3 regions of the Bradyrhizobium sp. 26S5 genome follow, and region 2 is predicted to be linked to each of the others. Evidence: predicted binding sites of a transcription regulator. Region 2 holds the regulator's gene; each other region holds the start of a gene.
The links. Region 2 encodes PhoB, which activates phosphate uptake and scavenging genes when phosphate is short. Its sites were predicted from a motif close to TGTCATNNANCTGTCAT; they were not measured.
Positions count from the first base shown of each region.

Region 1: the regulator PhoB is predicted to act here: its motif matches at 2,784-2,800, upstream of ppk2 (polyphosphate kinase 2).
Region 3: the regulator PhoB is predicted to act here: its motif matches at 2,477-2,493, upstream of phnF (phosphonate metabolism transcriptional regulator PhnF).

Region 1 covers NZ_CP145948.1:2,938,275-2,942,552, forward strand. The annotation lists gene V5279_RS13625 (transporter substrate-binding domain-containing protein) at 118-996, opposite strand; gene V5279_RS13630 (DUF6294 family protein) at 1,170-1,592, opposite strand; gene ppk2 (polyphosphate kinase 2) at 1,741-2,604, opposite strand; gene V5279_RS13640 (fumarylacetoacetate hydrolase family protein) at 2,866-4,038, shown strand.
Region 2 covers NZ_CP145948.1:8,738,516-8,742,793, forward strand. The annotation lists gene V5279_RS41380 (aspartate aminotransferase family protein) at 1-432, opposite strand, end outside; gene V5279_RS41385 (GcrA family cell cycle regulator) at 929-1,441, shown strand; gene phoB (phosphate regulon transcriptional regulator PhoB) at 1,680-2,390, opposite strand; gene phoU (phosphate signaling complex protein PhoU) at 2,520-3,236, opposite strand; gene pstB (phosphate ABC transporter ATP-binding protein PstB) at 3,248-4,066, opposite strand; gene pstA (phosphate ABC transporter permease PstA) at 4,063-4,278, opposite strand, start outside.
Region 3 covers NZ_CP145948.1:2,522,218-2,526,495, reverse strand. The annotation lists gene V5279_RS11870 (alpha-D-ribose 1-methylphosphonate 5-phosphate C-P-lyase PhnJ) at 1-239, opposite strand, end outside; gene V5279_RS11865 (carbon-phosphorus lyase complex subunit PhnI) at 236-1,339, opposite strand; gene phnH (phosphonate C-P lyase system protein PhnH) at 1,343-1,951, opposite strand; gene phnG (phosphonate C-P lyase system protein PhnG) at 1,956-2,417, opposite strand; gene phnF (phosphonate metabolism transcriptional regulator PhnF) at 2,522-3,247, shown strand; gene phnE (phosphonate ABC transporter, permease protein PhnE) at 3,494-4,278, opposite strand, start outside.

The sequences.
Region 1 (4,278 bases), 3.9 Mb from region 2:
CGCAGCGGGTGGGGGCTCTCTCCAAGGAAAGAGCGTCGCTTGTGGCGATACCCCCACCCCGACCCTCCCCCGCAAGCGGGAGAGGGAGCGCAGTGCCGATGTTGGCGCAGCCTTACCTCAAATACTCAACTCCACCGGCACATCCTCCGGCTTGACGCCGGCAAGCCCGAGGCCCTTGACGAACCATTCGCGCATCTGGCCGATGCCCCGGTTGTAGTCGACCCACACCGAGAGGAAGTCGCGCCAGCGCTTGTCGCCCTCGCGGCGCACCGCCATGCCGCTCGCGATCGTCACCGAGGGCGAGGCCAGGATCTTGTAGCTGCCGAGATTCGGGTTCTTGGCGATCGCGGTCAGCCCGAGCACCAGCGCGTTGACCACGCAATCGACGCGGCCCGACGACATTTCCAGCATCACCTCGTCGCGCGACTTCAGCGACTTGATGGTGGCGTTCGGCGCGAAGCGCCGCGCCACCGCCTCGTTGGCCGAGCCGACGTCGACCGCGATCTTCACCTCCGGCTTGTTGATGTCGGCCCAGGTCTTGGCCTCCAGCCCCTTCTTCAGCATCGCGCCGAAGGGATGCGGGAACACCAGATTGGTGAAATCGACCACTAGTGCCCTCTGCGGCGTCGGGTTGAGCGCGAAGCCGAGATCGATCTTGTTGGCCTGCAAATCAAGAATCGAATTGCCATAGGTCGATTCGACATACTCCAGCTTGACGTAAAGCAGCTTTGCCAGGTCGTTGGCCATCTCGATCGAGAAGCCGGACCAGGTGCCGGAGGCGAGATCCTTGTTGAAATAAGGCAGCTCGCCCGGCAGCACGGCGATCCGCAGCACCTTGTTGGCGCGGATACGATCCAGCGTGTTGTCGGCAGGCGTCTGCGCCGCGGCCGGGGTTGCCATCGCGGCGACCAGCGCGGCGCCGCTGCCGATCCCGAGCGCATAGCGCAGCGCGTCACGGCGATCTTCGGAAATTGTGATGTCGTCGGATTGAGTCAAGCGAGCCTCCCTGCACCAGATCGGGGAAGCCTAGCGTCGGGATTTGGCCGCAGCAATAGTGCGGGCCTGCGCCAATAGTAGGCGAGGCGAGGGCGCGGTTGCCTATGTTCTGAACTTCACCTCTCCCGCTTGTGGGGGAGGTCGAATAAGGCCGCGAACCGCGCCCTTAGGGCTTAGCAACGATAGGTCATGTTCGCCCCTGTGACCGAAGAAAAGAAAACGGCGGGGAAGCTTAGTTCGGCGACCCAATCGAGCACTTGGTTGTCGGTCTGGGTTTCGGGGCTTGAAAGGTGTGGAAACTGAAAAAGGACCGTCCCGTGAATATCCAAAAGAACGAGACGATCGATAACCCAAACATCACCGTCGTCAGTTGAGAAAAATTTTGCCAACAATTCCGCTGTTCCGTCAGAACGAAGCCTGAGAGTTGGGCCGTTGTTCAGGGTGCCGTTCAAGAAACCGGACAGCTTGCAATCGCCATAACGGATAGGCGCGCTCCAACTGAGGTCAAGGGTTTGGACAGCATGTGTCGCAACACCCTTATGAGCTTCTGGCTGGTCGGTCGATGAACTCTTGCTTTCGCGATGTTCCTTCAACATAGCCTAGGCCTCCTTTTAGCCCGCGAATTGCGGGCAACCTCTGGTTTAAGGGGGGTGTGCAAGAAGACCAGTGAGATGCCTCACAATCTACAATCGCGATTTAGTGATCTTCCGCCGCAGCAGGGGGCGGAGCGTGCATGTGGTTAGATCAATACCGTCCCGGCACGTACATCTCCGGCGGGATCGGGCCGCGGTGATAGTCGGGGTTGCGCACCCGGGGCGGCAGCACGACCGGCTGGTGTGCGACCTGCTGATACGGGATCTGGCCGAGCAGATGCGAGATGCAGTTGAGCCGGGCGCGCTTCTTGTCGACGGCGTCGACGATCCACCACGGCGAGTCCTGTAGATGGGTGCGTTCCAGCATCGTCTCCTTGGCCTTGGTGTACTGCTCCCAGCGGGTGCGCGCCTCGACGTCCATCGGGCTCAGCTTCCACTGCTTCAGCGGGTCATGGATCCGCATCGAGAAGCGGAACGCCTGTTCCTCGTCGGTGATCGAGAACCAGTATTTCAGGAGGATGGTGCCGGAGCGGATCAGCATGCGCTCGAATTCCGGCACCGAATTGAAGAATTCCTCATACTGCTCGTCGGTGCAGAACCCCATCACCTTCTCGACGCCGGCGCGGTTGTACCAGCTGCGGTCGAACAGCACCATTTCGCCGCCGGCCGGCAGATGCGACACGTAGCGCTGAAAATACCATTGCGTGCGTTCGCGCTCGTTCGGTGCCGGCAGCGCCGCGACGCGGCAGATGCGCGGGTTGAGCCGCTGGGTGATGCGCTTGATGACGCCGCCCTTGCCGGCGGAATCGCGACCCTCGAACAGCACCACGACCTTCTTCTTCTCGTGCTGCACCCAGTCCTGCAGCTTCACCAGCTCGCCCTGCAGCCGCAGCAATTCGCGGAAATAGATCTTGCGGTCGATCGACGGATGTCCAGCGGACCCGTCATGGTCGAGCCCGTTGAGCCTGTCGTCGTCGAGCTCAAGCTCGAGTTCCTCATCGAGGCTGTCGGCCATCTCCTGGTGGATGCGGGCGCGCAAGGCTTCGTCGCGCAAGGCTTCGTCGCCCAAGGCCTCGTCACGTAAGGCTTCATCTCGGGAGGCTTCGTCGGTGAGGTGGGGCGCGGTCATGCAGGTCCGTCTTTCAGTGTGTTAGATGGATCGACGGGAGCATTGACGGGCGATGTTACCCCTCTATGACAATGGCATGACCGCTGTTTCACGCAGCCGGCGGGACTGTGCTAACAAACGCCAACAACACCGAAATGGGAGACGCCGATGATTTCGCTCACGCCAAAAGACGTCCTGCCGGAGGACGCGACCGCCGGCACGCTGGTCGGACGGGTCTGGTTGCCGCAGGCCGGCGGCCCGGCCGTGGTCGCGGTGCGGGCGGACGGCGTGTTCGATGTCACGGCGCGGTTCCCGACGGTGAGCGCGCTGTGCGAGGAGAGCGATCCTGCAGCGGCGGTGCGCGCGACCAAAGGCGAGCGGCTCGGCGATTTCGACGCGATCCTCGCCAACACGCCGCCGGATCGCCGCGACGGCACAAAACCGCATCTGCTCGCGCCGGTCGATCTGCAGGTGCTGAAGGCCGCCGGCGTCACTTTCGCGATCTCGATGCTGGAGCGCGTGATCGAGGAGCGGGCGCGCGGCAATCCGTCCTCGGCGGAAGCGATCCGCACCGAGGTGGTGCGGCTGGTTGGTGACGATCTCTCCAAGCTGAAGCCCGGCTCCGAGCAGGCGATGAAGCTGAAGCAGGTCTTGATCGATCAGAACGCCTGGAGCCAGTATCTGGAGGTCGGCATCGGCCCGGACGCGGAAGTGTTCACCAAGGCGCCGACGCTGTCCTCGGTCGGCACCGGCATGGATGCCGGGCTGCATCCGAAGTCGACCTGGAACAATCCGGAGCCGGAGGTCGTGCTCATTGTTTCCGGCGCCGGCAAGATTGTCGGTGCCGCGCTCGGCAACGACGTCAATCTGCGCGATTTCGAGGGCCGCTCGGCGCTGCTCTTGTCGAAGGCCAAGGACAACAACGCCTCTTGCGCGATCGGCCCGCTGCTCCGCCTGTTCGACCAGACCTTCTCGCTCGACGACGTCAGGAAGATGGATGTCGGCCTGACCGTGAAGGGCGCGGACGGTTTCGTGCTCGAAGGCCATTCCTCGATCTCAAAGATCAGCCGCGACCCGACCGATCTGGTCGCCCAGACCATCGGCCCCGTGCATCAATATCCCGACGGGTTTGCGCTGTTCCTCGGCACGATGTTCGCACCCGTCAAGGACCGCGACGCCAAGGGTGAGGGCTTCACCCACAAGCGCGACGACATCGTCACCATTGCCGCGCCCCAGCTCGGCAAGCTCGTCAACCGCATGCGCAGCAGCGACGAATGCGAGCCCTGGACCTTCGGCGTCGGTGCCCTGATGAAGAATTTGGCGCAGCGCAAGGTGCTGTGAGGGCGCGGGCAGAGCGTAGGGTGGGTTAGCCGACCACGTCCGCCGTAGCTCAACGAGCGAAGGCGGAAGGCGTAACCCACCATCTTCGCCGCGAGCGGCACGGTAGTTTGGATTGCTTCTGCGTCTCCGGAGACGCGCGCAGCGCAAGCGCAGCTCGAACATGTTCAGAAACCTGCGCGGCAGGTCGATCGTGTGCTGCAACTTGAGCGTGCCGCGTGCAGCGGAATTTTGATTGCCACG
Region 2 (4,278 bases):
GGTCGCGGCCAGCGTACCCAGCGTGCGGCCATGGAAGGCACCTTCGAAGGTGATGATGCGGTAGCGCTCGGGATGGCCCTTGGAGAAGTGATAGTGGCGGACCAGCTTGATCACGCCTTCCATCGCCTCTGCGCCGGAATTGCAGAAGAACACGAAGTCGGCAAAGCTCTGCTCGCACAGCCGGGCGGCCAGCGCCTCGCCGTCCGGGCTCTTGAACAGGTTCGACATGTGCCAGAGCTTGGTCGCCTGTTCCTGCAGCGCCTTGACCAGATGCGGATGCGCATGCCCGAGCGCGTTCACCGCAACGCCCGAGGTGAAATCGAGATAGCGGTCGCCGTTGGTTGCGATCAGCCAGGCGCCCTCGCCGCGCTCGAAGCCGAGATCGACCCGGGCGAAGACGGGGAGCAGATGCGACGAGGCGCTGTTGGTCATGGCGTTCACTGCCGGTTTGAAGCCGACAATTGCCGGGCGGCTTGACGCCAGTGCAGCAACGGCCAGCTTCGGAAAACAAAACGGCCGCCTTTGCGGGCGGCACGTACAGGCATTCTATGCTGCGGCCAGTAGGTGTCAATCGCCAGCAGCCGGCCTTTGCCGACCTTCCTGCGATGCGGAACGAGCGCAATCCGGAGCATTCCGGTGCGGTGGAAAAGCCTCATTGCAGTGCTTAACTTTGTGGGAACATGTGGACGCACGGCCGCGGACTCTTGCGCCAGAGTCACGCCATATTGTAGCGTTTGGCCTGTCGGGTACGACATCTCGTGCGGCAGTACTGGACCCTCTAAGTAGCCTTCGTGTCACACGTAAACGTTCGGGCTCAAAACCGCGCCCGGCGAGGGCTAAGGGATTCTGGCCGCTGGGATTTTGACCCGGATTTGGCTCGCAGCGTCGCTCCAATGACTGGCCGGCGCCATGCGAAAGGAAGAATGCGATGACTGTATTGACCTGGTCCGACGATCGCGTCGAGCAGCTGAAGAAGCTCTGGGAGTCTGGCCTCTCGGCCAGCCAGATCGCCGCGGAACTTGGCAATGTGACGCGAAACGCCGTGATCGGCAAAGTGCATCGGCTCGGCCTCTCCGGCCGCGCCAAGGCCCCCTCCACGGCGGCGCCGCGGCAGCGCAAGGCCCGCCCCGCCCAGCACATGATGCGGGTGGCGCGTCCGGTCTCGCGCGGCAACACCGCGCTGGCGCATGCCTTCGAGGTCGAGATGGAGCCCGATCCGATCTCCTACGACAACGTGGTGCCGATGAGCCAGCGGCTGTCGCTGCTCGAGCTGAACGAAGCCACCTGCCACTGGCCGGTCGGCGATCCCTCGAGCCCGGAATTCTTCTTCTGCGGCGGCAAGGCGCTCGGCGGCCTGCCCTATTGCGCACACCACTCGCGCGTCGCCTACCAGCCCGCCGGCGATCGCCGCCGGCCGTCGGCGAAACCGCAGATCAAGTGAGCACTCGGGAAACTGGCGTAGGACTGAAAAAGAAATCCCCGTGAAAGCGGGGATTTTTTTGTGGCTCGTCGCCCGGATGCATCACCGGCGTCGTCCCGGCGCAGGCCGGGACCCATAACCACGAATGGGTGTTGTTAGAAAGCTGTCTGGCCACTTGCCCATTGCGCCGGCCGCGGCGTATGGGTCCCGGCTTTCGCCGGGACGACGCCGTGTTGCGGCTTGTGAATGCCGCGCGGCCTTACGGCTGCGGCTCGGCCTTCGCGAAGCGGTCGTCGAGCGCGTAGCCGGCGCCGCGCACGGTGCGGATCGGATCCTGCTCGCGGCCCGGATTGAGCAACTTGCGCAGGCGGCCGATATGCACGTCGACGGTGCGCTCGTCGATATAGATGTCGCGGCCCCAGACGCTGTCGAGCAGCTGCTCGCGGCTGAACACCCGGCCGGGATGCTCGAGGAAGAATTCGAGCAGACGATATTCGGTCGGCCCGAGATCGATCGGGCGGCCGGAGCGCGCCACGCGGCGCTTCTCGCGGTCGAGTTCGATATCGCCATAGGTCAGCACGGTGGCAAGCCGCTCCGGGCTCGCACGGCGCAGCAGGCCCTTCACCCGCGCGAGCAGCTCGGGCACCGAGAACGGCTTGACGATGTAATCGTCGGCGCCGGTGGCAAGCCCGCGCACGCGCTCACTCTCCTCGCCGCGCGCGGTCAGCATGATGATCGGAAGCTGCTTGGTCTCGGGCCGCGCCCGCAGACGGCGGCACAGCTCGATGCCGGACAGGCCCGGCAGCATCCAATCGAGTACCACGAGGTCGGGGATGCGCTCCTTCAACCTGGTGTCGGCGTCGTCGCCGCGTCCCACCGTTTCGACGTCGTAGCCTTCCGCATCGAGGTTGTAGCGCAACAGCGTCGTCAGCGCTTCCTCGTCTTCGACTACCAGAATGCGTGCGCTCATCGGTCTAAGTTCTTTCTCTGTGGTGATCCGTTGCCCAAACGCAAACCGAAACACTCAACCCCTGAGCATATTCCCCGTGGAAACGGTTTGTCGCGACGACAATCCGGTTCCGCCGATGCGGATCATGCCCTAGTTGCCCGGCACCGTGGTGGCGAAATTGGTCATATCGCCCTTCGGACGCTTGTCGGTGATCTGCTGGCCCTCGATCATGTAGAACACGGTCTCGGCGATATTGGTGGCGTGGTCGCCGATCCGCTCGATGTTCTTGGCGCAGAACATCAGATGGATACAGAACGAGATGTTGCGCGGATCCTCCATCATGTAGGTAAGCAGCTCGCGGAACAGCGAGGTGCAGATCGCATCGACCTCCTCGTCGCCCTTCCAGACGTTCATCGCCGCCGGCAGATCGTGCGCGGCATAGGCGTCGAGCACCGACTTGACCTGAGACAGTACGAGATCGGTCATGTGCTCGAGGCCGCGGATCAACTTCAGCGGCTGGAAATCGCTCTCCAGCGCCGCGACGCGCTTGCCCATGTTCTTGGCGAGGTCGCCGATCCGCTCGAGGTCAGTCGCGACGCGCATCGCGCTGACGATCTCGCGCAGGTCGATCGCCATCGGCTGGCGGCGAGCGATCGTCAGCACCGCGCGCTCCTCGATGACGCGCTGCAGATTGTCGATCTCGATGTCGGCGGCGACCACGCGCTTGCCCAGCGCGACGTCGCGGCGGATCAGCGCGTCGACCGACTCGGTGATCATGCGCTCGACGAGGCCGCCCATCTCGGCGACCAGGCGGGTCAACTCCTGCAGGTCGCTGTCGAATGCCTTGGCGGTATGTTCAGAAGCCATCGCTTGTCTCCTCAGCCGAACCGGCCGGTGATGTAGTCCTGCGTGCGTCGATCGCTCGGCGAGGTGAAAATCTTGTTGGTGTCGTCGAACTCGATCAGCTCGCCGAGATACATGAAGGCGGTTTTGTCGGAGACGCGCGCCGCCTGCTGCATGTTGTGGGTGACGATCGCGATCGTGTAGTCCTCGGAGAGCTCCTGGATCAGCTCCTCGACCTTGGCGGTCGAGATCGGGTCGAGCGCCGAGCACGGCTCGTCGAACAGGATCACCTCGGGACGCACCGCCACGGTGCGTGCGATGCACAGCCGCTGCTGCTGGCCGCCGGAGAGCGACAGGCCGGAGGCGTTCAGCTTGTCCTTGACCTCGTTCCACAGCGCGCCGCCGCGCAGCGCCTTCTCGACCCGGTCGTCCATCTCGGACTTCGAGATCTTCTCGTAGAGGCGGATGCCGAAGGCGATGTTCTCGTAGATCGTCATCGGGAACGGCGTCGGCTTCTGGAACACCATGCCGACCCGCGCACGCAGCAGATTGAGGTCGAGCTTGGGATCGAGAATGTTGGTCTGGTCCAGCATCAGCTGGCCGACCGCGCGCTGGCCTGGATAGAGGTCATACATCCGGTTGAAGATGCGCAGCAAGGTCGACTTGCCGCAGCCGGACGGGCCGATGAACGCCGTGACGCGGTTGGTGCCGAGCGTCAGGTTGATGTTCTTCAGCGCGTGGTGCTCGCCGTAATAGAAGTTGAGGTTGCGCACCGTGACTTTCGGCGGCGCTTCCGGCAGCGGCACCTGGGGAACGTGGCTCGCGGCAGTCGTGGAGACGGAAAGCTCGGTCATTTTGCGGCCCTTTCGGCACCAAGGATGCGCGCGCCGATGTTCAGCGCGAGCACAGTGAATGTGATGAGCAGCGCACCGCTCCACGCCAGCTCTTTCCAGTAGGCGTAGGGGCTCTGCACGAAGTTGTTGATGGTCACCGGCAGGTTGGCCATGGTCTTGGTCAAATCCCAGCTGAAGAACTGGTTCGACAGCGCGGTGAACAGCAGCGGCGC
Region 3 (4,278 bases), 3.4 Mb from region 2:
GAGATCGCGTTGGTGGTGTCGTCCGAGCCCTGGTCGATCACCTTCAGCACGTCGTCGGGACCGAGGATCGCGGCCGTCACCTGCACGCCGCCGGTGCCCCAGCCATAGGGCATCGGCATCTCGCGGCTTGCGAACGGCACCTGATAGCCGGGGATCGCGATCGCCTTCAGGATCGCGCGGCGGATCATCCGCTTGGTCTGCTCGTCGAGATAGGCAACGTTGTACGTCGGCGCGTTCATTCCGCGGCCTCCTGCAGTGCCGTCTCTTGATTGGCATCGGCGAATTCTTGCCGCAGCTTGCGCAGCAGGCCGAGCTCGGACTGGAAGTCGACATAATGCGGCAGCTTGAGATGCTCGACGAAGCCGGTCGACTGCACGTTGTCGGAGTGCGACATCACGAACTCCTCGTCCTGCGCCGGTGCAGCGGCTTCCTCGCCGAACTCGCGCGCGCGCAGCGCGCGGTCGACCAGCGCCATCGACATGGTCTTGCGTTCGCTCTGGCCGAAGGCCAACCCATAGCCGCGGGTGAAGCACGGCGCCTCGGTGGTCGAGCCCTTGAACTGGTTGACCATCTGGCATTCGGTCAATGCGATCGAACCCAGCGGCACGGCAAAGCCGACGTCCTCGGCTGAGAACTCGACCTCGACCTCGCCAAAGCGGATCTCGCCGGCGAAGGGATGGTTGCGGCCGTAGCCGCGCTGCGTCGAGTAGCCGAGCGCGAGCAGGAAACCCTCGTCGCCGCGCGCGAGATTCTGCAGCCGCAGATCGCGATCGGCCGGAAAGCTCAACGGCTCGCGCGTGAGGTCGCCGACCGGCGCGTCGGCCTCGGCTTGCGGCGAGGGCTCGATCAGGCCGTCGCGGCCGAGAATGTCGGTGACCCGCGGCGTCGCCGCCTGCGAGGCTTCCGACGTCGCCGGCCGCTCCGGCACAAAGCCTTCCGCGAGCTGCGGGTCGAGCAGGCGATGGGTGTAATCGAAGGTCGGGCCGAGTATCTGGCCACCCGGAACGTCCTTGAAGGTCGAGGAGATGCGCCGCCGCACCTGCATCTCGCCGGTGTTGACCGGCTCGGTGGCACCGAAGCGCGGCAGCGTGGCGCGGAACGCGCGGACCAGGAAGATCGCCTCGATCATGTCGCCGCGCGCCTGCTTGATCGCCAGCGCCGCGAGCTCGCGGTCATAGAGCGAGCCTTCGGTCATCACCCGATCGACGCCGAGCGCGAGCTGTTCGGAGATCTGCGCCAGCGTCACCTCGGGCACATCGCGATCGCCGCGCCGCTCATGCGCGAGCAGGCGATGGGCGTTCTCGATGGCGCGCTCGCCTCCCTTGACCGCTACATACATCGCTCACACTCCGCTTGCGATCAGCCGCGTGGTGCGCGGGATCGCGACAATGGCATCGTCATGGACCAGCACGACATCGATGCCGCGCGGGAACAGGACCTCGTTGATCGACAGCCGCTCGAACAGGTCGCTCGGCCTGATCATCGCCTGCAACAGCGCGCTGCCGTCGATGCCGGGCCCCTTCAGCTCGAAGGCCGGGCCCTGCGTCAGGCTGTCGACCTGCAGGATCAGCGTGGTCGAACGATCCGGATATTCGCTGCTGCCGAACGCGAAACGCTCGAGCGCCGGCAGATTCGCGGCATCGCCGATCAGCGCGAAGCTCGCGATCGAGGAGTCCGTGACAACCGGCGCGCTGGCGTGAAACTTCAGCCAGCGGGCGACATCCGGCGTCGCCGACGTCGCAGCATCGAGCCAGATCGGCGTGTCGTGATCGAACAGCGTCAGCGCGATCGCAGCCGCGCCGCGCATCATGCCGGCGGGCGTGCCTGCGCTCGCCGCAACGCGCTGCACGCTGCCCGGACGCGCCATCGCCTCCATCACGGAACGGAAGGTTGATTGCGCCGACAGCACCTTGTCGGCAAAGCCTGCGGGCATTTCGGCAATCGTCGTCATTGCATCACCCCTCACCGCGCACCATCGTGTAGAAATCGACCCGCGTCGCCGCGGTCTCGGCGGCCTTGCGGGCGCGTTTGGCGTTCATGACCACACGCAGCGGCGCGATCACCTTCGCCTCCACCTCGCCGGACAACTCCGTCGACTGCACCATGGCGTCACACAGCGCGATCATCTGCGCCTTCTGCGCATCGCGGCCGAGCGTGTAGCCGAAGCCGACCTCGCCGGTCGCAAGCCGCACCGCCGCGCGCGACACCGTCGCCTCGCCGAGATTGAACGGCGCGCCGTCGCCGCCGATCCGCCCGCGCAGCATCACAAGGCCGTTCTCCGGCTCGCGCAGGTTCTCATGCGCCGGCACCGCGATCGCCGCGAGCCGGCCTGCGATGTCGGCAGCGGCGGCATGCGCCAGCACCGACATCGCGGCCTTGCGCTGGGCCTGTTTGCTGTTTGGTCCGGTCGAACTCATGGGCAACCTTGCCTATATCAAGTTGTCTATGATACTAGACAACTTGATAGCCGAGCGCCATGACTGTTTCGTGACAAACCGACGATTTCTGGTATCACCGCGCCATGAGCATGCAGGAAAGTTCCGGCGTCGCCTTGTGGCGGCAGGTCGCCGACGGCATCGAGCGCGGCATCGCTGACGGCCGCTTTGCCGCGGGCGAAAAGCTGCCCGGCGAGATGGAGATCGCCGAGACTTACCGGGTCAACCGCCACACCGTGCGGCGGGCGCTCGCCGCATTGGCCGAGCGCGGCCTGGTGCGCGCCGAGCGCGGCAGCGGCACCTATGTCGAGGCCCAGCGCCTCGCCTATCCCCTGCGCTCACGCACAAGATTTTCGGAGATCGTCGGCGCCGGCGGCCACGAACCGCGCGGCCAGCTGATCGAGGCCGGCGAGGATATCGCCAACCGCGAGATCGCGCGTGAGCTCGGCCTGAAGATCGGTGCGCGGCTGATCCGGATCGAAGCGGTGCGCCTCGCCGACCGGACGCCGATCTGCGTCTCCACCACATGGCTGTCGGCCGAGCGGTTTCCCGATGCCGGCAGCGTGTTCGCCAACGTGCACTCGATGACGAAGCTGCTCGGGCATTACGGCGTCAGGGATTACCACCGCGCCTCGACCCGGATCACCGCGGCAATCGCCGATGCCACTGATGCCGCGCGACTCGATCTGCCGCTGGGACGGCCGGTGCTGGTGGTCGACGCAACCGACGTCGACATGCTGGACCAGCCGCTGGTGACCAAACGCTCGCGCTTTGCCGCCGAGCGCGTGGAGTTTCTGGTCGAGAACGGTTGAATGTGCCGCCACACTGGCGGTGCACCTCTCCCCTTGTCGGAGAGGTCGGATCGCATCGCCAGATGCGATCCGGGTGAGGGGTATCTCTCCGCGAACATATCGGCTTCTGATTTCGCTGAGAGATACCCCTCATCCGGCGCCGTAGCCGATGCCAAGGCATCGGCGTCCTTCTAGAAGACGGCGGCCAAAGGCCGCCTACGCCACCTTCTCCCACAAGGGGAGAAGGATGATTGAGCGCGCGGCGAGCTAGGCCACCGCCCTTTGACCAATAATCGCAAAGCGTAGCTTGCTCGAGATGAAGTCGATCGCCGCGACTGCGATCAGGATCATCAGGATCAGGAACGACACCTTCTGCCATTCCAGCACGCGGATCTGCTCGGCGAGTTGTAGGCCGATGCCGCCGGCGCCGACGATGCCGATGATGGTGGCCGAACGCGTGTTCGACTCGATGAAATAGAGCACTTGGCCGGCGATCACGGGCAGCACCTGCGGCAACAGGCCGAAGCGGATTTCATGCAAGCTATTGCCGCCGGAGGCGCGGATACCCTCGACCTGCTTGCGGTCAGCCGCCTCGATCGCCTCGGAGAATAGCTTTCCGAACGCACCGAAGTCGGAGACCATGATCGCGAGCACGCCGGCAAACGGGCCGAGTCCGACGACATTGATCCAGACCAGCGCCCAGATCAGCGTGTCGACGCCGCGGATCGAATCCAGGAAGCGGCGCACCGGAAAGCGGATCAGGTTCGAGGGGATGATGTTGCGCGCCGCCAGCAGGCTGACCGGCAGCGCCAGCAATGCCGCAAGCGTGGTGCCGAGCAGCGCGATCGACAGCGTCTCGCCAAGCGCCTGCATGTAGAGCGGGAATGACGCGCCGGGATTCGGCGGGATCATCAATATGGTGATCCAGCCGAGCTGGCTGAGGCCCGCGATCAGCCTGGACGGCGAGAAGTCGAGATCGACCAGGCCGTACACAAAGACCGCAAGCGCCGCCACGATCATGGCCGGCAACGCCAGCCGCGCCGCGGCGGGCC